DNA from 2 places in the Paraburkholderia sp. BR10937 genome. Region 2 is predicted to be linked to the other one. Evidence: predicted binding sites of a transcription regulator. Region 2 holds the regulator's gene; the other holds the start of a gene.
The links. Region 2 encodes FliA, which starts transcription of late flagellar genes. Its sites were predicted from a motif close to CTAAAGTTTNNNNNNNNNNNGCCGNTA; they were not measured.

Region 1: the regulator FliA is predicted to act here: its motif matches at 2,409-2,435, upstream of fliS (flagellar export chaperone FliS).

What each region holds. Positions count from the first base shown of each region.
Region 1 is NZ_JBFRCL010000071.1:594-5,928, reverse strand. Features, by position in the region: gene AB4Y44_RS36800 (flagellar hook-length control protein FliK) at 1-1,463, opposite strand, end outside; gene AB4Y44_RS36795 (flagellar protein FliT) at 1,548-1,880, opposite strand; gene fliS (flagellar export chaperone FliS) at 1,877-2,323, opposite strand; gene fliE (flagellar hook-basal body complex protein FliE) at 2,468-2,803, opposite strand; gene fliF (flagellar basal-body MS-ring/collar protein FliF) at 3,090-4,898, shown strand; gene fliG (flagellar motor switch protein FliG) at 4,888-5,335, shown strand, end outside.
Region 2 is NZ_JBFRCL010000087.1:9,189-26,659, reverse strand. Features, by position in the region: gene flhF (flagellar biosynthesis protein FlhF) at 1-868, shown strand, start outside; partial or broken gene AB4Y44_RS39595 (MinD/ParA family protein) at 861-1,643, shown strand; gene AB4Y44_RS39590 (RNA polymerase sigma factor FliA) at 2,000-2,731, shown strand; gene AB4Y44_RS39585 (flagella synthesis protein FlgN) at 2,908-3,351, opposite strand; gene flgM (flagellar biosynthesis anti-sigma factor FlgM) at 3,402-3,746, opposite strand; gene flgA (flagellar basal body P-ring formation chaperone FlgA) at 3,927-5,219, opposite strand; gene AB4Y44_RS39570 (flagellar basal body protein) at 5,466-5,981, shown strand; gene flgC (flagellar basal body rod protein FlgC) at 6,075-6,500, shown strand; gene AB4Y44_RS39560 (flagellar hook assembly protein FlgD) at 6,703-7,350, shown strand; gene flgE (flagellar hook protein FlgE) at 7,377-8,615, shown strand; gene flgF (flagellar basal-body rod protein FlgF) at 8,643-9,401, shown strand; gene flgG (flagellar basal-body rod protein FlgG) at 9,467-10,255, shown strand; gene AB4Y44_RS39540 (flagellar basal body L-ring protein FlgH) at 10,288-11,001, shown strand; gene AB4Y44_RS39535 (flagellar basal body P-ring protein FlgI) at 10,995-12,194, shown strand; gene flgJ (flagellar assembly peptidoglycan hydrolase FlgJ) at 12,205-13,206, shown strand; gene AB4Y44_RS39525 (flagellar regulator YcgR PilZN domain-containing protein) at 13,475-14,236, shown strand; gene flgK (flagellar hook-associated protein FlgK) at 14,445-16,472, shown strand; gene flgL (flagellar hook-associated protein FlgL) at 16,484-17,471, shown strand, end outside.

The sequences.
Region 1 (5,335 bases), on a different contig from region 2:
TCCGCCGCGGCGCCGGCCTGTGCGGTCTGCGCGGCGGATGCGGTGGAGGTGGTTTGTGCGGCGTAGGCACTCGCGGCGCTCGCCGCTCTCGCGGCCTCGGCGGGGCTCGCCGCCGCGCCGCTGCCGATCTCGCGGATCGAGAGCCCCGCGAGCGTGAGCCCGAGCGCTTCGAGCCGCCCGCGCAGCGACTCGCTGTCCGCCGTGAGGCGCGCCGCGCCGCCCGCGTTCGCCTGCTCGCGCACCGCGAGCGTCGAACCCGTCAGCGTGAGTTCCGCGTCGACGGTGCCGAGCTTCGGCAGCGCAAGCGTGAGCCGCGTGCGCCATGGGATGTCGTCGGCGTCCACACCGCCTGCGCCCGGGTGCGGGTCGCGGGCATCGTAGTCGTCCTGCTGGATGCTCCAGTCCACCCGCACGCCCGGCCACGCCTCGCCGTTCCAGCGAAACTCACCGGTCGCGAGCAGATCGAGCTGCTGGCGCACGAGCGGGATCACGGCCGGATGGACCGTCGGCCCGGCGGCCTGCGCGGCGGCCTCGTGCATGGCGGGCAACAGGGTGTCGGCCAGCGTCGCGCGCGCCTGGGCCTGGCTTGCGGCCGTTTCGCCGTGCGCATCGGCCAACCCGGGGAAGGCGCGCGCCAGTGCGGCATTGAGCGCGTTGGCCGCGTTCTGGGCATTGCCCGCTTCGCCGCGCGCGGCGCCCGGCGCGTCGGAGAAGGTCTCGGTCCATTGCACGTCGTCGATGTCGTCGCCGGCCGGGCTCCAGTCGAGCGGCAGTTGCGAGTGCGCACCGAGCAGACGGTTCTGCGGCTCGTCGGCAAGTTCGGCGGGCGAGAGCTGGCCGCGCAACCATTGCGCGAGGTGGGCTTCGTAGAAGAGCCCGCTCGAGCTGACCGTCTGCGCGAGCGACGCCGCGAGCGCGGCGACCGGGCCGGCCTGTGCGGCGGCGGTTTGTGCCGTTTGCGCAGTCTGGGCGGTTTGCCCGGCTTGCGGGTTTTGCGGGGACGCCGTCTGCGCGGAAGCATCGGTTCCGGCGTCGGCCGCTCCGGCCAGCGCCTCGCTGGCCAGACCCTGGGCCGCGAGCGCCACGTCAGCGAGCAGCGCGGCTTGCGCCGCCTGCGCCTGCTCGCCGGCGAGACCCGGCAGCGGCAAGGTGGCCGCGCCGCCGGGCGCCGCCTCGGCGTCGGGGCTGGCCCAGAGCGGCGCGCGGCCCACCACGGCGGGCGTCGCTTCGCCGCCCGAGCGGATGATGGCGTCGAGCGCCAGCGCAACCGCCGAAAGCACGGTCTCGGTCGAGTCCTGCGTACTGCTGGTGCTGGTTGCGGCGTCGGCGAGCGCGGCGGTGCCCGTGGCGAGCGCGGAGACGCCCGTCTGCGCCGCGCCGGAGGCGCTCTGCGGCCCGACCGGCGTGAGCGCCGCGATGCGGCTCGCGAGGAGCGCGGCGGCTCCGGTGTCGATTCCGTTCATGGTGTTCCGGATCTGCGCACGGCGCTGAGCTGCCGGTTCATGGGGCGTTGCGCGCCGTTGCCTCGCGAGGCGCCACGCGCCGCGCTAGCGGGCTCCGTAGATTTCCTGCAAGACCCGCGCAGGCTGCACGGTGCCGTAAAAGAGTGCCGAAAGCCGTGCCATGCAAGGGCTTGCGAGATCGCGAATGGCGGCGTCGTCGGCGAGGATCTGGCGGATCAGCTCGTACTTGCGCGCCCGTTCGGTAACCGTGAGCCGCACCACGGCTTCGGCGTCCTTCAAGGCATCGACGAGGATCCGGTACTCCTCCTGCAAGCCGATCAGATCGTTCCAGTGCGCATCGCGCGCCGCGTGGAGCATCTGCTCCGACACGGCCGCTATCGCTTCGTAGCGGGCGAAGTAGTCTGCTTTTGAAATCATCTCATCAATGAGCCGGACGCTGACGCGGATGCCTGTTCGGCCATCCTCGCCACTTCCGGCGCTATCCCCAACCAGGCTTCTTCGAGCGTAGCCAGCAGTCGATCGACCTCGACCAGCATGGTCTCGCTCTGTTTAATATTGGCTTCCAGCAGGCGCTTCGTCATGTAGCTGTACAGCGCATTCAGGCGTTGGGCGATCTCGCCGCCGGCCTCGACGTTCAACGCGAGCTGAAGTCCGCTCTCGATAATCCGGATCGCCTTGGCGATCGCCTCGCAACGCGGGCCGACGTTGCCGGCCTGCAAATGCATACGTGCCTGCGCGATGGCCTGGCGCGCTCCCTGGTACAGGAGAACGATCAGCTTGTGCGGGCTCGCGCCCATGACCCCCGTTTCGACGCCCACACGTGCATAGGCGTTAGCTCCAGATTGGGCAGGGGAAAACATCGGCGCTTCTCCTTGATACGTTTGGCTTGAATGCGGTCGTCCGACGCGCTGTGCAAGCACGAGCGACGGACTCTTCTAGCCGGGTTATCGGATCGTAGGGGAAGAAGCTTTAGCGCGTTGAGCGGGCGAAGGCTTCGGGCACCGTCACACCTGGATCTGCATGATGTCGGTATAGGCGGCCACGAGCTTGTTGCGCACCTGCAGGCCGAACTGGAAGCCGATGTTGGCTTTCTGCATGTCGACCATGACGTCGTTGAGCGACACGTTGTTCGCGCCCAGTTCGAACGCCTGCGACTCGCCAACGGCCTTCTGCTGGGCGTCGCTGATCTGGTCGAGCGACGACTTGAGCGCCGCCGCGAACCCGCCGGCCGTGGCCGCGCCCGACTTTTCGTCGGCTGCGGTGGGGCCGCCGGCCGCCTGGGTCGCCATCGACTGCATTTGCGCCAAGGCGGACGTGAGCGGGGATACTGGCACGGTCATGTTTGCTCCACGAAAAGGGGACAGCAGGGTATTCCGGGGACGAGCCCCAGGGCCGGAGTGGCAGCGTTTGCGCAGCAATTCTGCGGGCCCGGCCGAGACGGCGCACTGACAGGATGCCGAATCTGGAGGAGAGCATAGCAGCGGGTCTGTTTCGGCAGCCCCGAAACTAGGGGGAAAACCCGGCTCTATTCGCGCAATCGGCTTGCCAGTGGCCCCGGATAATGCGTCACGTGAAAGTCTCCGCCATGCAAGGCGAGACCTGGAAGCCTCCGGAGATACCCGTCGCATGGATTCGACTGCCAATTCTTTGATCAACCCCGACGCCCGCATGGGCCTCGCCACCTCTGGCGCGGGCGCCGCGCCCGGCGCTGGCGCGGGCGCAGGCCTGGGCGGCGCGGATGACCTCGGCGGCGGCTTCGCGCAACGCCTCGGCTCGCTCTCGTCGCTGCGCAACGTGCGCGGCAACCCGCGCGCGCCGCTCATTTTTGCCGTGGCGGTGCTCGTGGCCGTGGTCGCGGGTCTCGTGCTGTGGTCGCGCGCGCCCGACTACAAGGTGCTGTACAGCAACCTGTCGGACCGTGACGGCGGCGCCATCATTACTGCGCTCCAGGCCGCAAACGTTCCCTACAAATTCTCGGACGCCGGCGGCGCCATTCTCGTGCCGGCCGAGCAGGTCAACGAAATGCGCCTGCGCCTCGCCTCCCAGGGCCTGCCGAAGAACGGTTCGGTCGGCTTCGAGCTGATGGACAACCAGAAGTTCGGCATCAGCCAGTTCGCCGAGCAGGTCAACTACCAGCGCGCGCTCGAAGGCGAGCTCGAGCAAACGATCCAGTCGATCGCGAGCGTGAAGTCGGCGCGCGTGCATCTGGCCATTCCGAAGCCGTCGGTGTTCGTGCGCGAGCGCGAAGCGCCCTCCGCCTCGGTGCTCGTGAACCTGTATCCGGGCCGCATCCTCGACGACGGCCAGGTCGCCGCGATCACGCACATGGTGGCTTCGGCCGTGCCGGACCTGCCGGTGCGCAACGTGACGGTGGTCGACCAGGACGGCAACCTGCTCACCCAGAGCGCCACGGGCGTGGGCCTCGACGCCTCGCAGCTCAAGTACGTGCGCCAGGTCGAGCACGACACCCAGGCGCGCATCGACGCGATCCTCGCGCCCCTGTTCGGCGCCGGCAACGCGCGCTCGCAGGTGAGCGCCGACCTCGACTTCTCGAAGCTCGAGCAGACCTCCGAAGCCTACGGTCCGAACGCCAATCCGCAGGCCGCCGCGATCCGCAGCCAGCAGCAGAACATTTCCACGGAAATGCAGCAAAGCGGCGCGGGCGGCGTGCCCGGCGCGCTCACGAACCAGCCGCCGCAGCCCGCCTCGGCGCCCATCAGCGCGCCTGCGGGTGCGAACGGCGCGTCGGCGCCGGTGCCGGTCTCCGATCATCGCGACACCACCACGAACTACGAGCTCGACAAGACCGTGCGCCACTATCAACAGGCGCCGGGCGACGTGAAGCGCCTGTCGGTCGCCGTGATCGTGAACTATCAGCCGAAGGTGGACGCCAGGGGCCACGCCACCATGCAGCCGCTCGACGCGCAGAAGCTCGCGCAGGTCGAGCAACTCGTGAAGGACGCCATGGGCTACGACGCCAGGCGCGGCGACTCGGTGAACGTGGTGAACGCCGCGTTCCAGACCGAAGTCGACCCGAACGCGAACCTGCCGTGGTGGCGTCAGCCCGACATCCTCGCGCTTGCCAAGCAGATTGCGACGTGGCTCGGCATTGGCGCGGTGGCTCTCTTCCTCTACTTCGTGATGGTGAAGCCGGCGCTGCGCCGCGCGTTCCCGCCGCCCGAGCCGGTTGCGCCCGCGCTGCCCGGCATGGCCGACGGCGAGCCGCTGCTGCTCGACGGTCTCCCCGAAGCGGTGCGCATTGGCGGCACCGGCGCGGAAGGCGAAGACAACGCGGAAAGCGAAGCCGCCCTGCTCGCCTTCGAAAACGAGAAGAACAAATTCGAACGCAACCTGGAATACGCGCGCAACATCGCGCGCCAGGATCCGAAGATCGTCGCAACCGTCGTGAAAAGCTGGGTGAACGATGAACGCTGAAGGCGCAACCAAGAGCGCGCTGCTGCTCATGTCGATCGGCGAGCAAGAGGCCTCCGAGGTCTTCAAGTTCCTCGGTCCGCGCGAAGTGCAGAAAATCGGCGCCGCCATGGCGGCGCTCAAGAACGTCAAGCGCGAAGAGATCGAAGTCGTGCTGCAGGAATTCGTCAAGGAAGCCGAGCAGCACACCGCCTTCTCGCTCGACTCGAACGACTACATCCGCAACGTGCTCAACAAGGCGCTGGGCGAGGACAAGGCCGGCGCGATCATCGACCGCATTCTGCAAGGCGGCGACACGAGCGGCATCGAAGGCCTCAAGTGGATGGATTCGGGGTCGGTGGCCGAGCTCATCAAGAACGAGCACCCGCAGATCATCGCGACGATCCTCGTGCACCTCGACCGCGACCAGGCCTCGGAAATCGCTTCGTGCTTCACCGAGC
Region 2 (17,471 bases):
GCTCACCAAGCAGCTGTTCGCTGCGGGCTTCTCGGCGCAACTCGTGAAGATGATGATCGACCGCCTGCCCGACGTGCAAACCGAAGAGGCCGGCATGGAGTGGCTGCAGTCGGTGCTCGAATCGAACCTGCCCGTGCTCGAAGACGAAGAAGCGCTCATGGAGCGCGGCGGTGTGTTCGCGCTGATGGGCCCGACGGGCGTGGGCAAGACCACGACCACGGCGAAGCTCGCCGCGCGCTGCGTGATGCGCTTCGGCGCGAGCAAGGTGGCGCTGCTCACCACCGATAGCTACCGGATCGGCGGCCACGAGCAACTGCGCATCTTCGGCAAGATCCTCGGCGTTTCGGTGCACGCGGTGCGCGACGGCGCGGACCTCCAGCTCGCGCTCACCGAACTCAAGAACAAGCACATCGTGCTGATCGACACGATCGGCATGAGCCAGCGCGACCGCGCCGTGGCCGACCAGATCGCCATGCTGTGCGGCGCGGGCCGCCCGGTGCAGCGCCTGCTGCTGCTCTCGGCGACCAACCACGGCGACACGCTCAACGAAGTCGTGCAGGCCTACCAGAGCGGCCCGGACAACGCGCCGCTCACGGGCTGCATCCTCACCAAGCTCGACGAGGCGACCAACCTCGGCAGCGCACTCGACACCGTGCTGCGCTACAAGCTGCCGGTGCATTACGTCTCGACGGGCCAGAAGGTCCCCGAGAACCTTTACGTGGCGACGCGCCGCTTCCTGATCCGCAGTGCTTTCTGCATTCCGCGAGAGAGTTCGCCGTTCGTGCCGCACGAAGACGATATCCCGGCGCTCCTGTCGGCACTCTCGACGCGTTCGAATTCGCAGGCTCCCGAGGTCAGGTTTGGATAAGTTCGTAATCGATCAGGCAGAAGGGCTGCGGCGGCTTCTCGCGCGTGAAGGCTCGCGCGTGGTCGCAGTGACGGGCGGTGCAGGTTCGCCGGGACGCACGACCGCGGTGGTCAATCTCGCGGCGGCGCTCACCGCGCAGGGCAAGGACGTGCTCGTGATCGACGAGTGTCTGGGACCCCGCTCGGTCTGTGCGCTGGTGGGCGGTGTGAGGGGCGCAGGCAACTTCGCCGCCGTCATGCGCGGCGAGCGCACGCTCGACGAAGCCGTGGGCCGTCATGCGCTCGGCTTCGGCGTGCTGGCCGCCTCGCGCGACAACCGTGCGCAGTACACGGCCGCCCAGCTGCAGAAGGTCATTTCGGGTCCCGCGGACATCGTCCTGATCGACGCGCAGCTCGACGCCGATGGCGCGCTTTCGCCGCTCGCCATGCACGCGCACGACGTGCTGATCGTGATGCGCATCGGTGCGCAGTCGATCACGGACGCCTACGCGTGCATGAAACGGCTGCACTTCGCCCATGCGATCGCGCAGTTTCGCGTGCTCGCGAATCATGTGGCGAACGCCAGCGACGCGCAGGCCGCGATCGAGAACCTCGCGGGGGTGGCGAGCCGCTACCTGAGCGTGTCGCTCGAAAGCGCCGGCAGCGTCGCCGCCGATCAGCACATGGCGCAGGCGCTCAGGCTCGCACGCTGCATCGTCGATGCGTTTCCGTCGACGGCCGCCGCGCGCGATTTCCGCCACGTGGCCGCCGAACTGCCGCATTGGCCGATGCGACCCGCGGTCTCGGCGTGCTCGCCGGCCACGGCGCGCACCAATGCACTATTCGGCGCGAAGGACGAAGAACATGAAGCGGCGGGCCACGCACCCGCCGACGATCTGGACGACGCGCCGCAAGCCGGCGTCCAGCCCCACGCTACCCATGCAACAAACGCCGCACACAGCACGCTCGCCGCGAACGCCGATTCGTTCGTTGCGGCCGTGACGGGTGTGCATCCCGCACCCAACGCAACATCCGCGTCCGCGCCGTCCCATGTGGGCTGGCGGACCGATACGCCCGCGCAGCGGACGTCGCCGCAGCACGTCTGACGTGCGCACGACGACGCCAATCAGGGAGATGAGAAGTGGAGAGCACGATGTATAACGCTCAAGGAAAAATTTCGCAGGCCGACGTGCTCGCGAAGTACGCGCCGCTCGTCAGGCGGCTCGGCTTGCAGCTCGTCGCCAAGATGCCGGCGAGCGTGGACCTCGACGACCTGATCCAGGCCGGCATGATCGGCCTGCTCGACGCGGCCAACCGCTACAAGGAAGATCAGGGCGCGCAGTTCGAGACCTATGCGAGCCAGCGCATTCGCGGCGCGATGCTCGACGAGCTGCGCAGCAACGACTGGCTGCCGCGCAGCCTGCGCCGCACCTCGCGTGAAGTGGAAAGCGCGGTGCACAAGGTGGAGCAGCGGCTCGGGCGCTCGGCCAGCGAAACGGAAATCGCCGAGCATCTGAGCATGCCGCTCGACGAGTATCAGAGCATGCTGCAGGAACTGCACGGCAGCCAGCTCATCTACTACGAAGACTTCGACCGTTCCGCCGAGGACGAACCGTTCCTCGACCGCTACTGCGTCGATCATTCGGACCCGCTCTCGGCGCTGCTCGACGACAGCCTGCGCGGCGCGCTCGTCGAGGCGATCGACCGGCTGCCCGAGCGCGAGAAGCTGCTCATGTCGCTCTATTACGAGCGCGGCATGAACCTGCGCGAAATCGGCGCGGTGATGGAGGTGAGCGAGTCGCGCGTGTGCCAGCTGCACAGCCAGGCGGTGGCGCGCCTGCGCACGCGGCTGCGCGAGATGTCGTGGGCCGGCCAGGAGAATTGAGGCGGTAGACGCTCCGCGCGGCTGCCAGCGCGAGCCGGAGTGCAGTTGCAGTGAAAGAGCCGGGGTCGCGAGAGCGCTTCGGCTTTTTTGTTGGTGGATTGGACTCGCGCAAAACAAAAAAGCCGAAGCATCATTGCTTCGGCTTTTGTCTTTGGGCGAACGACGTGCGTGCGCGCTTACAGCCCGAACGCCGGCAGCCGCCCATCGGGACCGTACAGCATCGAGCCGTTGCCCGTTTCGCCGCGCAGGATCGAGAGCGCGCGGCGGTTATGTTCCATGCGCGTGCGAATCATCATGCCAATGGTGAGATTCTTGCGGCGCGCGCGCTCGGTCGAGCCTTTGAGCAGCGCCCACTGGCTTGCCAGACGCGCGTCGCCGTCGCAGGCCATTTCGATGCCCTTGCGGCCGCCCGGCAGGCCGAGGCCGGCCAGTTGCGCGTCGCGCGCCTTTTCCAGGCCCGCGAGACGCTGCGTGAGCGTGGTCTTCTGCTCGACGATCTGCGGCAGCGCCTCCATGCCGTCGGCCGACACGAGCGCCTTCTCTTCATAGGCGAGCAGCGACGCGAACGCCTCGACCGTGGCGTGTTCGTCGATCAGTGTGGCCAACAGGGCATCTTTCATTGCAAGGCACCAAAAAAAGCGAGGTTTGCGCGGCGCTCGCGCATCGGGCGTCAGTTGCCCGACGTCGGCTTCATGAGGTCGCGCGCGGTCTGGATCACGCCGTCGGCGATCTTGCCGGAGTCGATCTGCAACGTGCCGTTGCGGATCGCGTCCTTGATCGACTGCACGTGCGCCGTGTCGATGTCGGCCGAACCGCTCGCCGCGAGCGAGCGCATCGTCGACGAGAGCGACGAGAGACTCACGTTCGCGCCGCCTTGAGCGGCGGCGGTCGTGCTGCCTGCCGCGCCGGAGGTGGCCGCGGTGTCGGTGCTTATGCCGGTCGAATCGGCTTGCGAGCGCGCGAGGCCATCCTGCCGCGTGCGCGGATCATTGCGGGTGGAGGAGTCAACTTTCACGATGGGCGTTCCTGATCGATTTGACCTTGATAACGGCACAGGTCGGGCCGAACTTTAGCCGAAAATCCCACCGTTACATGCTGTTACGTGTGCTGGCGCACCAAGCCGGAAACGGCCGGATCGGGCCGCCGGACGGGGCTCAGCGCGCCCTGATCCGGCCCTTGTCAGCGCTTACCGGCCCTAGATCTGCACCTGCACGGTACCCGCGTCCTTGACCACGCCCGAGATGATCTGGCCGCCGCTCGTGCGCACGCGCACCTGCTGGCCGGGCTCGGCGTTGTTGAGTGCGCTGCCCTCGGCGGAGATCGTGAAGTTGCTGCCCACGGCGATCACCTTGACCGTCTGTCCGATGACCACCGAGGCGGCGCTGCGCAGCATGTCGGTGCGCAGCGGCAGTCCCGCGGAAATGCGCGCGAGCGCGACGGCGCCGGTCGCCTGGTTGGGATCGGTGATGATGGTCTGCGGCAGGTTCGCGAGGTCGCCCGCGCGCGGCATGAAATCGGCGGCCGAAAGCGCCTCGCCCGCGCCGATCTGGCGCGAGGCCACGTAGTAGGTCACGTCGACGGCAATGCGCGCGCTCACATAGAGCGTCCACGGCTTCGCGCCGATGCAGCGCACGCCCACGGTCGTGTGGCCATAGGTGCGTGCGCCCGGCGGCATGAACGGCTCGAGTGAGGTGCAGGCTGCGAGGCCACGCGGAAACACCGGCGCGACCGTGACGCTCACGTGGCCCGGCAAGCCTGCCGACTGCTGCTGCAGGAAGGCGAGCGCGGCGGCGCGGATCGATTCGCCGTCCTGCTGGCCGGGCGGCGTGGCTTGCACGTTCGTGGCGACGGCGCTGGTATTAGGGTTCGGCGGCGCGCTGGTGCTTGCGCTGGCAACCGGCTTCGCGCCCGCGAGCGCCGCTGCGCCCGCGTCCACGACCACCGGGGCGACGCGGTTCGCGGCGGTAGACAGGTTCACGCGCTGCAGCGTGCCCGCGTTGTTCGCATTGGCCGCCGGCACGCGCATGGGCTGGGCGCCCGCGCCCGGCGCGGGAACCGTGACGATGCGCGGCGCGTCGCCCTGGGGCGCGCGCTCGCCGGGACCCGGAATCGTGATCATGCCGTTCGACTCGACGCCCGCTCGCGCATCCTCGGGCACGCCGTGCGAATTCAGATCGGCGTAGCTGGCCGCGCGCAGCGGCGCGGCCTCGCTGGCGGGAGCATTGCTGGCCGCAGCCGCGGCGGGCTTCTTCGCATTGCTGGCAAGCAGCGCGTTCATCTGCGCGGCGTCGGCGCCCGCGCGGTCGCCGGGGCCCGCGATGAAGATCTGGCCGCCGGCGGCTTCAGGTTGCGCCGGCGTTTGTGCATGAGCGAGCGCACTGCCAAGGGCGCAGGCCAGCACGCACGTCCAGGACGCGCGCCACGACAGCGCGCGCGCACGCCGCTCCAGGCCGGCGTGCGGCCTACGGAAAGGGGCAGTCTGCGGCATTGTCGTTCTCCATCGAATGCATTGACACGCCTCGCATTCTAGGCGGCGGCCCCCGCGCGCTTGCGTCGAATAGAGGGGCGCTTTACCGGCTATTCGTCCGATTGGTTCTTGCCACCCCCGCCTAATATTCCACTCCATGCGCAAAGGCCTTCGGACCACGCGCCTAACGTTTGCGCCGGTTTTCTCGCCGATGGCGAGCCCGCCGCGCTCACGCCGAATCCTTTTTCGTTTTACGGAGAACGCCCGATGCTGGACAAACTCGATGCCGAATTCGCCTTTGGGCGCGAAGCGCTCGATGTGCGCGCCACGCGGCAGGCATTGATCTCTTCGAACATCGCGAACGCCGACACGCCGGGCTACCAGGCGCGCGACGTGGACTTCGCGGCGTCGCTCGCCGGCGCGCTGCGCCAGCAGGGCGCCGGCGGCACGGTGGGCATGAAGGCCACCTCGGGCGGCAACGCCCAGCCGCTCGCCATGGCGCAGCCCGCGGGCGTGACGAGCGGCATGCAGATGGCGTCCACGGAATCGGGCCACATGGCCGGCGACGCGAAGCTGATCCCGACGGGCGGCCCGGCCGACACCTACAAGAGCCAGCTCATGTACCGCACGCCGGTGCAGCCCGCGCTCGACGGCAACACGGTCGATCTCGATACCGAACGCGTGCAGTTCGCCGACAACGCGCTGCACTTCGAGTCGGGCATGACGGTGGTCTCGCAGCAGATCAAGACGATGCTCTCCGCGATCACCTCGGGTTCGAGCTGATCGCCGCTCGCAGCGCAGCCGGAAAACGCAGTAACGAAGCCATGAACGACCAACGCGCGCGTGACGCGCACCTGATGTGAGGTCAACGAAACCATGCCATCCCTGATGAACATCTTCAGCGTTGCGGGCTCCGCCATGACGGCGGAATCGCAGCGTCTGAACGTGACGGCGTCCAATCTCGCCAACGCCGACAGCACGACCGGCCCCGACGGCCAGCCGTACAAGGCGAAGCAGGTCGTGTTCGCGGTGAACCCGCTCGGCGGTGCGCGCACGGCCTCGGGCCAGCAGGTGGGCGGCGTCAGGGTGACCGGCGTGGTGGACGACCCCACGCCCATGAAACAGACCTACGACCCCGACAATCCCTCCGCCAACGCGGACGGCTACGTGACGATGCCGAACGTCGATCCGGTCCAGGAGATGGTGAACATGATCTCGGCGTCGCGCTCGTACCAGGCCAACGTCGAAACGCTGAACACGGCCAAGACGCTGATGCTCAAGACGCTCACGATCGGAACCTAAAGCGGGAAACCTGAAGCACGGCACGCAGCAGTCAGTACGGACACTGCAGTACATACAGAGACCAGCGGGCGCGAAATGAAGCCGCGCCCGCCACCACCACACGCCAAAGCACGAAGCGCAATCGAGGGAGAACGCGTTGAGTTCCAGCAACACAACCATCGGCGGCAGTACCGCCACCGTGTCGCAGCAACTGCTCGACACCATGAACGGCACGAGCTCGAGTTCGTCGTCGGCGTCGTCGAGCGGCACGAGCGCGAGCGACCTGCAGACCACCTTCTTGCGGATGCTCGTCGCGCAATTGCAGAACCAGGACCCGACTAATCCGATGGACAGCTCGCAGATGACCTCGCAGCTCGCCCAGATCAACACGGTCTCGGGCATCCAGCAGCTCAATACGTCGCTGTCGTCGCTCTCCACGCAGCTTTCGGCGGGCCAGAACGCGCAGGCTGCGCTGCTGATCGGCTCGACCGTGCTCGCTCCGGGCAGCAGCGCCGCCGTGTCGAGCGGCAGCGCGCCGCAGCTCGGCGTGACGCTGCCTTCGGCGGTGTCGGACGTGAAGCTCACGATCACCAACTCGGCAGGCCAGGTCGTCAACACGCTCGACCTCGGCGCGCAGTCGGCCGGCACCGTACCGGTCACCTGGAACGGCAAGGACAGCTCAGGCAACACGGTCGCCGACGGCACCTACACGATCACCGCCAGCGCGACCACCAACGGCCAGTCCGCTACTGCCACCGCGCTCGTCGCGAGCAAGGTGCAGGGCGTGGTCCAGCAGTCGGACGGCACGGCGAGCCTCTCGCTCGCCAACGGCAAAACGGTCGCGCTTTCGAGCGTCGGCGCCATTCTCTGAACACGATAAAGGCGGAGTAGACAAACATGGGCTACCAGCAAGGATTGAGCGGCCTCGCCGCGTCGTCGAACGACCTCGACGTGATCGGCAACAACATCGCCAACGCGAACACCGTTGGCTTCAAGCAGAGCACGGCGCAGTTCGCCGACGTCTACGCGAACACCATCGCGACGTCGGTGGGCAACCAGATCGGCCTCGGCGCCTCGCTGCAGACCGTGCAGCAGGACTTCGCGCAAGGCACGATCAGCACGACGGGCCAGGCGCTGAACGTCGCCATCAACGGCAACGGCTTCTACCAGATGTCGAACAACGGCACGATCACGTATTCGCGTAACGGCGTGTTCCAGCTCGACAAGAACGGCTTTATCACCGACGCGTCGGGCAATGACCTGATGGGCTATGCCGCCAGTTCGACCGGCGTGATCAATACCGCGCAGACCGTGCCGCTGCAGGTGCCGACTACCAACATCGCGCCGGTTGCGACCAAGAACATCACGGCGCAGCTGAACCTGAACGCGCAGGCCACGACGCCGACCACCACGACCTTCAGCGAAACCGACTCGAAGAGCTACACGTATTCGACGTCGGTCACGGCCTACGACACGCTCGGCGGCACCCAGACGGTCAACATGTATTTCGTGAAGGACGCGACGAGCGGCCAGTGGGACGTGTATGCCGGCCAGGCCGGCTCGGTGTCGAAGCTCGGCACGGCACAGTTCAGCTCGGCCGGCGCGCTGCAGAGCATCACGGCCAGCGCCCCGGCAACGACCAACGGCACTACGTCGTTCACTTTCAGCATTAACCCGACCGACGGCTCCACGACGCCCCAGTCGCTGACGCTCGACCTCGCGGGCACGACCCAGTACGGCTCGGCCAACGGCGTGAACAACCTCGCCCAGGACGGCTACGCGAGCGGCACGCTCTCGAACTTCTCGATCGGCGCGGACGGCACCATCACCGGCAACTACTCGAACGGCCAGACCATGTCGCTCGGCCAGATCGTGCTCGCCAATTTCAACAACCCGAACGGCCTCCTGAACCTGGGCGGCAACCAGTTCCAGCAAACGGCGGCATCGGGCGTCGCGCAGGTCTCCACGCCGGGCAGCACGAACCACGGCACGCTCACGGGCGGCGCGCTCGAAGCGTCGAACGTCGACCTGACGAACCAGCTCGTCGACCTGATCACGGCCCAGCGCAACTACCAGGCGAACGCGCAGACCATCAAGACGCAGCAGACCGTCGACCAGACGCTGCTGCAGATGTAACGCGTCTAACCACGTACCGGGCACATCATGGACCGACTGATCTATACCGCGATGACGGGCGCGAGCCAGGCGCTCGAGCAGCAGGCCGTCGTCGCGAACAACCTCGCGAACGTTTCGACCACGGGCTTTCGCGCGCAGCTCGCCAACTTTCGCGCCGTGCCGATGTCGTTCGGCGACGGCTCGACGGTGAACGACCAGACCACGCGCACCTACGTGCTCTCGGCAACGCCTGGCTCGGACATGACGCCCGGTGCGATCTCGCATACCGGCAACCCGCTCGACATCGCGATTCAGGGCCAGGGTTTCATGGCCGTGCAGACGGCCGACGGCAACGAGGCCTATACGCGTGCCGGCAACCTGCACGTCGATGAAAACGGCCAGCTCGTCACGGCCAACAACCTGCAGGTGATCGGCGGCGGCGGCCCGATCGCGGTGCCGCCGGGTTCCGCGATCACGATCGGCAAGGACGGCACGGTTTCGGCCATCGCGCCGGGCAGCCCCGCCAACGCGATCGCCATGATCGACCAGATCAAGTTCGTCAACCCGCCGGCAGGCGCGCTCACGCGCGGCGACGATGGCCTGTTCCACACGTCGGACGGCAACCCCGCCGACGCGGACCAGACCGTCCAGGTCGCAACCGAGTCGCTCGAAGGCAGCAACGTGAACCCGGTGGCGGCGATGGTCTCGATGATCACCAATGCGCGCCAGTTCCAGATGCAGACCAAGCTGCTCCAGAACGCCGACCAGAACGAGCAGAGCGCGAACCAGCTGCTCAACTTCAGCTAAGCCATTTCAAGTTAAATGAAGGCCGCCTCACGCCGCGCGCGAGGCCGGACCGGGAGAAAGACACCGTGAACCGATCGCTCTACATCGCCGCCACCGGCATGAACGCCCAGCAGGCGCAAATGGACGTGATCTCGAACAACCTCGCGAACGTGAGCACCAATGGCTTCAAGGGCTCGCGCGCGGTGTTCGAGGACCTCATGTACCAGACGCTGCGCCAGCCGGGTGCGAACTCGACGCAGCAAACCGAGCTGCCTTCGGGCAGCCAGGTGGGCACGGGCGTGCAGCAGGTGGCGACCGAGCGTCTCTACACGCAGGGCAACCTGCAGCAGACCGGCAACTCGAAGGACGTGGCGATCAACGGCGCCGGCTTCTTCCAGGTGCAGATGCCGGACGGCACCACGGCCTACACGCGCGACGGCTCGTTCCAGACCAACGCGCAGGGCCAGCTCGTGACGGCGAGCGGCTACCAGGTGATGCCGGCGATCACGGTGCCCGCCAACGCGACCTCGCTCACCATCGGCAGCGACGGCGTCGTGACGGTCACGACGCCGGGTTCGGCCAACAACACGACCATCGGCACGCTGCAGCTCGCCATGTTCATCAACCCGACCGGCCTGCAGTCGAACGGGCAGAACCTGTTGTCGGAAACGGCATCGTCGGGCGCGCCCACGGTTTCCACGCCGGGCCAGAACGCTTCGGGCACGCTCAACCAGGGCTACGTGGAATCGTCGAACGTGAACGTCGTGCAGGAACTCGTGAACATGATCGAGACGCAGCGCGCCTACGAAATCAACAGCAAGGCGGTCACCACTTCTGACCAGATGCTGCAAACCCTCAGCCAGATGCAGGTCTGAGGTCTCCCTGGTTAATCAAGTCGGTGAAGAATATGTCGCAGTCCGTTCGAAACCATCCTCGCATCCGCGCGCGGCATCCGGGCAATCCCCGGGCGCTCGTGGCGGCTGTGGCGCTCGCGATGCTGGCGGGCTGCGCCTACATTCCCAACCGGCAGCCGATCACGCAGCAGCCCATGACGGCCGTGCCGCCCCCGCCGCCCGTGAACACCTCGCCTGGCGCGATCTACAACCCCGGCTACGCGGGGCGGCCGCTCTTCGAGGACCAGCGTCCGCGCAATACCGGCGACATCCTCACGATCGTCATCTCCGAAAACATCAACGCGACCAAGTCGTCGGGCGCGGCCACCAAGCGCGGCACCAGCGCGAGCTTCTCGGGCACGGCGAACTTCCTGCCGGGCTTCTTCAACCGCGCGAACCTGAATACGACGGGCGCGAACCAGTTCGACGCCACGGGCGGCGCGAACGCCTCGAACACGTTCACGGGCGTCATCACCGTGACCGTGACGAACGTGCTGCCCAACGGCAATCTCGTCGTGTCCGGCGAGAAGCAGATGCTCATCAACCAGGGCAATGAATACGTGCGCTTCTCCGGCGTCGTCAATCCGAACACTGTTGCCGGAGACAACTCCGTGCTCTCGACCGACGTCGCCGACGCGAAGATCGAATACTCCGCGAAAGGCGTGATCGACGAAGCCGAGACGATGGGCTGGCTGCAACGCTTCTTCCTGAACATCGCGCCATGGTAAAGATCCGCTTCCATCATTCGCGCCGCTCGCGCGTGAAGGACGTGCTCGCCGCCCTGGGCGTGGCGTTGGGCTTCGTGCTGGCCTGCGGTGCGCTCGTCGCCTACGCGACGCCGGCGCGCGCCGAGCGCGTGAAAGACCTCGCGACCTTCCAGGGCGTGCGCGACAACCCGCTGATCGGCTACGGCCTCGTGGTGGGTCTCGACGGCACCGGCGACCAGACGACCCAGGCGCCGTTCACCACGCAGACGCTCGCGAACATGCTCGCGAACCTCGGCATTTCGATCAACAACACGTCGAGCTCGTCGGGTTCCTCGTCGACGCTCAACAACATGCAGCTGAAGAACGTCGCCGCGGTGATGGTGACGGCGGTGCTGCCGCCGTTCGCGCGGCCCGGCGAGCAGATCGACATCACGGTGTCGTCGCTCGCCAATGCCAAGAGCATTCGCGGCGGCACGCTGCTGCTCACGCCGCTCAAGGGCGCCGACGGCCAGGTCTATGCGCTCGCACAGGGCAACGTGGCGGTGGGCGGCGCGGGCGCCTCGGCCAACGGCAGCAAGGTGCAGGTGAACCAGCTCGCCGCGGGCCGCATCGCGGGCGGTGCGATCGTCGAGCGCGCGGTGATCTCGCCGGTCTCGCAGCAAGGCGGCCTGCTCACGCTGACCGTCAACGACATGGACTACGACACGACGCAGCGCATCGTCTCGGCCGTCAACAACATGTTCGGCCCGGGCACGGCCTCGCCGCTCGACGGCCGCACGATCCAGGTGCACGGGCCGGCCGATCCGGCCTCGCAGGTGGGCTTCATCGCGCAGATCCAGGACCTCAACGTGAATCCGGCCACGCCGGCCGCGAAGGTGATCCTGAACGCGCGCACCGGTTCGATCGTCATGAACCAGATGGTGACGCTGGAGAGCTGCGCGGTCGCGCACGGCAATCTCTCTGTCGTCGTGAACACGCAGACGGCGGTGAGCCAGCCCGGCGCGTTCTCCAATGGCCAGACGGTGGCGACGCGCCAGTCGCAGATCCAGCTGAAGCAGGACAACGGATCGCTCAAGCTCGTCACGGCGGGTGCCAATCTCGCCGAGGTCGTGAAAGCGCTCAACGCGCTGGGCGCCACGCCGGCGGATCTGATGTCGATCCTGCAGGCGATGAAGGCGGCGGGTGCACTGCGCGCCGACCTCGAGATCATCTAAGGGGTGCAACTTGGATAATACGAAGAACGTCGGCGGCGGCAGCCTCGATCTCACCAACCGCTTCGCGCTCGACGTGCAGGGCTTCGACTCGATGCGCGCCGCGGCGAACGCCTCGCCCCAGCAGGGCGTGAAGATGGCCGCGAAGCAGTTCGACGCGGTCTTCACGCAGATGATGCTCAAGAGCATGCGCGACGCGACGCCCGACGACGGCCCGCTCGACTCGCATGACGGCGCGCAGTTCACCTCGATGATGGACCAGCAGCTCTCCCAGCAGATGTCGAACAAGGGCATCGGCGTGGCGAACGCGATGCTCAAGCAGCTCATGCGCAGCATGGGCGGCGCGGCCGGTGCCGATGGCGCGGGTGGTGCCGGTGGTGCGGGCGGCGTGGCGGGCGCGATCTCGGGGCTTTCGGGCAAGGACGCGAGCGAGGGCAACCTCGCGATGCTCAACGCGCTCGGCCGGGCCTACGGCAACGCTGCCGCCAACGGCGCGCTCGCCAACGGCTCGGGCTACAGCGGCAACAGCGCGCTCACGCCGCCGGTCAAGGGCAACGGCGACGCCTCGGTGGACGCCTTCGTCGACAAGCTCGCCAATGCCGCGCAGCAGGCCAGCTCGACCACGGGCATTCCGGCGCGCTTCATTCTCGGCCAGGCTGCGCTCGAATCGGGCTGGGGCAAGCGCGAGATCAAGAACGCCGACGGCTCGACGAGCCACAACGTATTCGGCATCAAGGCGAGCAAGGACTGGACCGGCAAGACCGTCTCGACGGTCACGACCGAGTACGTGAACGGCCAGCCGCACCGCGTGGTGGAGAAGTTCCGCGCCTACGACTCGTACGAAGACGCGATGACCGACTACGCCACGCTGCTCAAGAACAATCCGCGCTACGCGTCGGTCATCAACGGCTCGAAGAGCGCCGAAGGCTTCGCGCACGGCATGCAGCGCGCGGGCTACGCCACCGACCCGCACTATGCGAAAAAGCTGCTGACCATCATGCAGCGGATGGCCTGACGATCGACCCGACGGCCGCCGCCGCGGTTGACGTCAATTAGGCAGCCGCAAACGTTGCCTCGGCGCCGTTGCCGGAAGAAGCTGCGCACGCGTGTTTCATGCAGGGAAAAGGCACATTTTTTTTACGCCCAATCCCTAAATTTTTCGTAATGTCTGCCGCTAATGCAGGCGAGATGGAAAAGCAATCCGGGCGGTCAGACCGCCCGAACGGCGCGTGCGGAAAGGGTCCGCTCCCGCGCCGGCACGTTCACGAATTTCCGGCAGGCCGATGAATACCGTTCAGTCGAATCCACAGGAAGCAGGCGAGGGTGCGGAAGGCTCCCACGATTTTGGGCGCCGCAATCCGCTCGAGATCGGCGTCCAGCTACGCAATCTCGTCAATCGCGGCGACTTCCTGACCCTCCAGTATCGCGGCGGACAGCTCGTCACGCGCATTCTGGCCGTCAACGGACGGGAGCGCACTTTCGTGTTCGACTGGGGCGCGATGCCCGAGCAGAACGCGGGTGTGCTCGCCGCGCCCGAGTGCCAGTTCCACGCCTCGCCCGACGGCGTGCGTGTGGAGTTCAAGACGGCGACGCCGCGGCGCACCGAGTTCGAAGGGCACCCCGCGTTCGAAGCCGACTTCCCCGAAGTGCTGTTCTACGTGCAGCGGCGCGAGTATTTCCGCGTCGACACGCCTGTGCTCGAGCCGTGCATCTGCCGCGGCGAGCTGCCGAGCGGCGGCCCGCGCTTCGCGTACGAGGTGCATGACCTCTCGCTCGGCGGCCTCGGGCTGCGTACGACCGAGGAGCGCGTCGCGGATCTCGCCATGGGGCTCGTGCTGCCCGACGTCGAGCTCGACCTGCGCGCGCACGGCAAGCTACGCGTGGATCTCGCGCTCGTCGTGCTGCGCTTCATCGATCTGCCCAACGGCGACCGCCGCTATCACATGGGCTTTCGCTTCGACGCGCTGCCCGGCGCCGCCGAGAATACGCTGCAGCGCTATATCACGCAGCTCGAGATGAAGCGCCGCGCGCTCGCGCGCGTCTGAGCGGCACCGCCTCACCCGCACGATCCGCCACACCCTGGCCGGCGCAGCGCATGCTGCGCCGGTTCGCCCGCCGCGCGGCAGCCGCGCACGCGCTCACTCGCTAACGTTTTCGTCCCCATCGGGCGCTCAATTTTTGCAGTGCGTTGCCGTTATACCGTGAGTACACCACGCGGTTTGCCAGGGGGCAGGCCGCTTTCGAGGATTACGCATGTCCAACATTTTCTCGATCGGTCTGAGCGGCCTGCAGGCGGCGCAGATTGGTATCTCGACCACCGGCGAGAACATCAGCAACTCGACCACTGCGGGCTATACCGTCGAGTCGCCGGTGTACCAGGAATCGGCGGGTCAGTACACGTCGAGCGGCTATATCGGCAGCGGCGTCACCACCGCGACCGTGCAGCGAGCGTACAGCCAGTACCTCACGACGGCTGTCAACAATGCGCAGACGGCCAGCAGCTCGTACACGGCTTCGTACAACCTCGCCACGCAGCTCTCGAACCTCGTGGGCAGCCCGACCTCGGGCATCGCCACGGCGATCACGAACTTCTTCACGGGACTGCAGAACGTCTCGAATTCGCCTTCGGATACCGCAGCGCGGCAAACCGTGCTCTCCGACGCGCAGACGCTCGCCACCCAGATCAACGCCGCAAGCCAGCAGTACGACGCGATGCGCCAGAGCGTGAACACGCAGCTCACGAGCGCGGTCTCGCAGATCAACACCTACACCCAGCAGATCGCGAGTCTCAACGCGCAGATCACGTCCGCGAGCTCGAGCGGCCAACAGCCGAACCAGCTGCTCGATCAACGCGATCAAGCCGTGGCCAATCTCTCGAAGCTGGTCGGCGTCCAGGTCGTGCAGGGCAGCACCGGCTACAGCGTGTTCCTCGGCAACGGCCAGCCGCTCGTGGTGAGCAGCCAGAGCTACAACCTCGGCACGCAGCCGTCGAGCACCAACCCGTCGGAGCTGGCCGTGACGTGGCAGGGCCTGAACGGCGCGAGTGCCGCGTCGCAAGGCACGCCGCAGGTCCTGTCGTCGGCCGCGCTGCAAGGTGGCACCGTTGGCGGCCTCGTTTCGTTCGTCTCGTCCACGCTCGATCCGGCGGAGTCGCAACTGGGCGCGATCGTGACGAGCTTCGCCGCGCAGGTGAACTCGCAGAACGCACTTGGTCTCACGCTCTCGGGCGGCGCGGGCGGCAATCTGTTCACGGTGGGCAACCCGCTCGTCACGGCCAGCTCGACGAACGCCAGCACGTCCGGCACGGTGAGCGCGACGCTCACGAACAGCACGCAGCCGCTCACCGACAACTACAAGCTGAGCTACGACGGCACGAACTGGAACCTCACCGACACGACGACGAACTCGCTGGTCGCGACGCAGCCGAACGGCACCGCGCCCATCACGATCGGCGGCTTCTCGATTACGCCTTCGGGTTCGGTCAGCGCGGGCGACTCGTTCATGATCCAGCCGACGGCCGGCGCACTCGCGAGCTTCTCGGTCGCGACCTCCGACCCCGCGGCCATCGCGGCGGCCACGCCGGTCGTCGTTTCGGCGTCGACTACGAACGCAGGCACGGCTACCGTGACGCAAGGCGCGGTGGGCACAGGCTATTCGACGACTAACCTGCCGGTCACGCTGACGTACAACTCGACGTCCGGCACGCTGACCGGCCTGCCCAACGGCACGACGGTCACGATCACGACGCCGGGGTCGACGACCACCAGCACCGTGACGATCAACAGCGCCGCGACGCCACCGGTGACCGGCGTGCCCTACAACCCGACCACGGGCGCGACCTTCACCATCACGAACCTCACGGATTCGGCCGGCGCGAACGCCACCGCGACCAACGTGAGCTTCACGATGACGGGCACGCCCTCGAACAACGACACCTTCACGGTGGCGGGCAACAAGAGCGGCACGCAGGACGGCCGTAACGCGCTCGCGCTCGCGAACCTCACGTCGAGCACGGCGTACACGGGGAAGACCACGCTGACCACGGCGTACGCGAACTACGTCAACACGATCGGCAATACAGCGAGCCAGCTGCAGGCGTCGAACACGTCGCAGCAGTCGCTCGTGACGCAGCTCACTTCGCAGCAGCAATCGGTGCAGGGTGTGAACCTCGACGAGGAAGCGGCGAACCTGCTGCAGTACCAACAGCTCTATCAGGCCAACAGCAAGGTGATCCAGACGGCGGCTTCGTTGTTCCAGACCCTGATCGGCATTTTCCAGTGAGGCGCTGACCCATGCGTATCGCGACTTCCCAGATTTTTTCCTCCAGTCTGTCGACGATGGAGAACCAGCAGTCCCAGCTCCTTCAGGTCCAGCAGCAGATCTCGACCGGCGTGGCGATTTCGAACCCGGGCGACAATCCGCTCGGCGCCGCGCAGGCCGTGACGCTTTCCGCCACGAGCGCGACGCTCACGCAGTACACGTCGAACCAGACCACGGCGCTCACCGCGCTTCAGCTCGAGGACACGACGCTCTCGAGCGTGACGAGCACGATGCAGAGCATTCACTCGCTCATCATCGAAGCGCAGAACGGCTCGCTCACGGACCAGGCGCGCCAGGCGATCGCCCAGCAGATGCAAGGCGACCGCAACCAGCTGCTCACGCTCGCCAATACGACGGACGGCGCGGGCAACTACATCTTCTCGGGCTTCCAGAGCACCTCGCAGGTGTTCTCGAACAAGTCGGGCGGCGGCGTGACCTACAACGGCGACGCGGGCCAGCGCGTGATGCAGGTGGCCGGCACGCGCAACATCGCGGTCGGCGACACGGGCACGACGGTGTTCCAGAGCGTGCAGGCCGTGGGTTCGGCCAACGTGGCCTCGGGCAGTTCATCGAACAAGGGCACGGGCGTGATCAGCGGTGTGACGGTGACGGACCCGACCCAGGCGACCAACAACGACAACTACTCGATCGCGTTCGCCACCGACGCGACCACGGGCGCGCTCACCTATACGGTGACCGACCACAGCGTCAGCCCGCCGACGACCACGACGCCGGCCAATTACACCGAAGGCAATCCAATCTCGCTCGGCTCGGGCATGAGCGTGACGATGTCGGGTACGCCCAGCGCGGGCGACTCGTTCTCGGTCACGCCCGCCACGGCGTCGCAGAACACGGACGTGTTCGCGAGCATCGACAGCATCATCGCCGCGCTGAATACGCCCACGAGCGGCTCCACCGCCGCGGTCGCGAACCTCAACAACGCGCTGAACACCGGCCTCA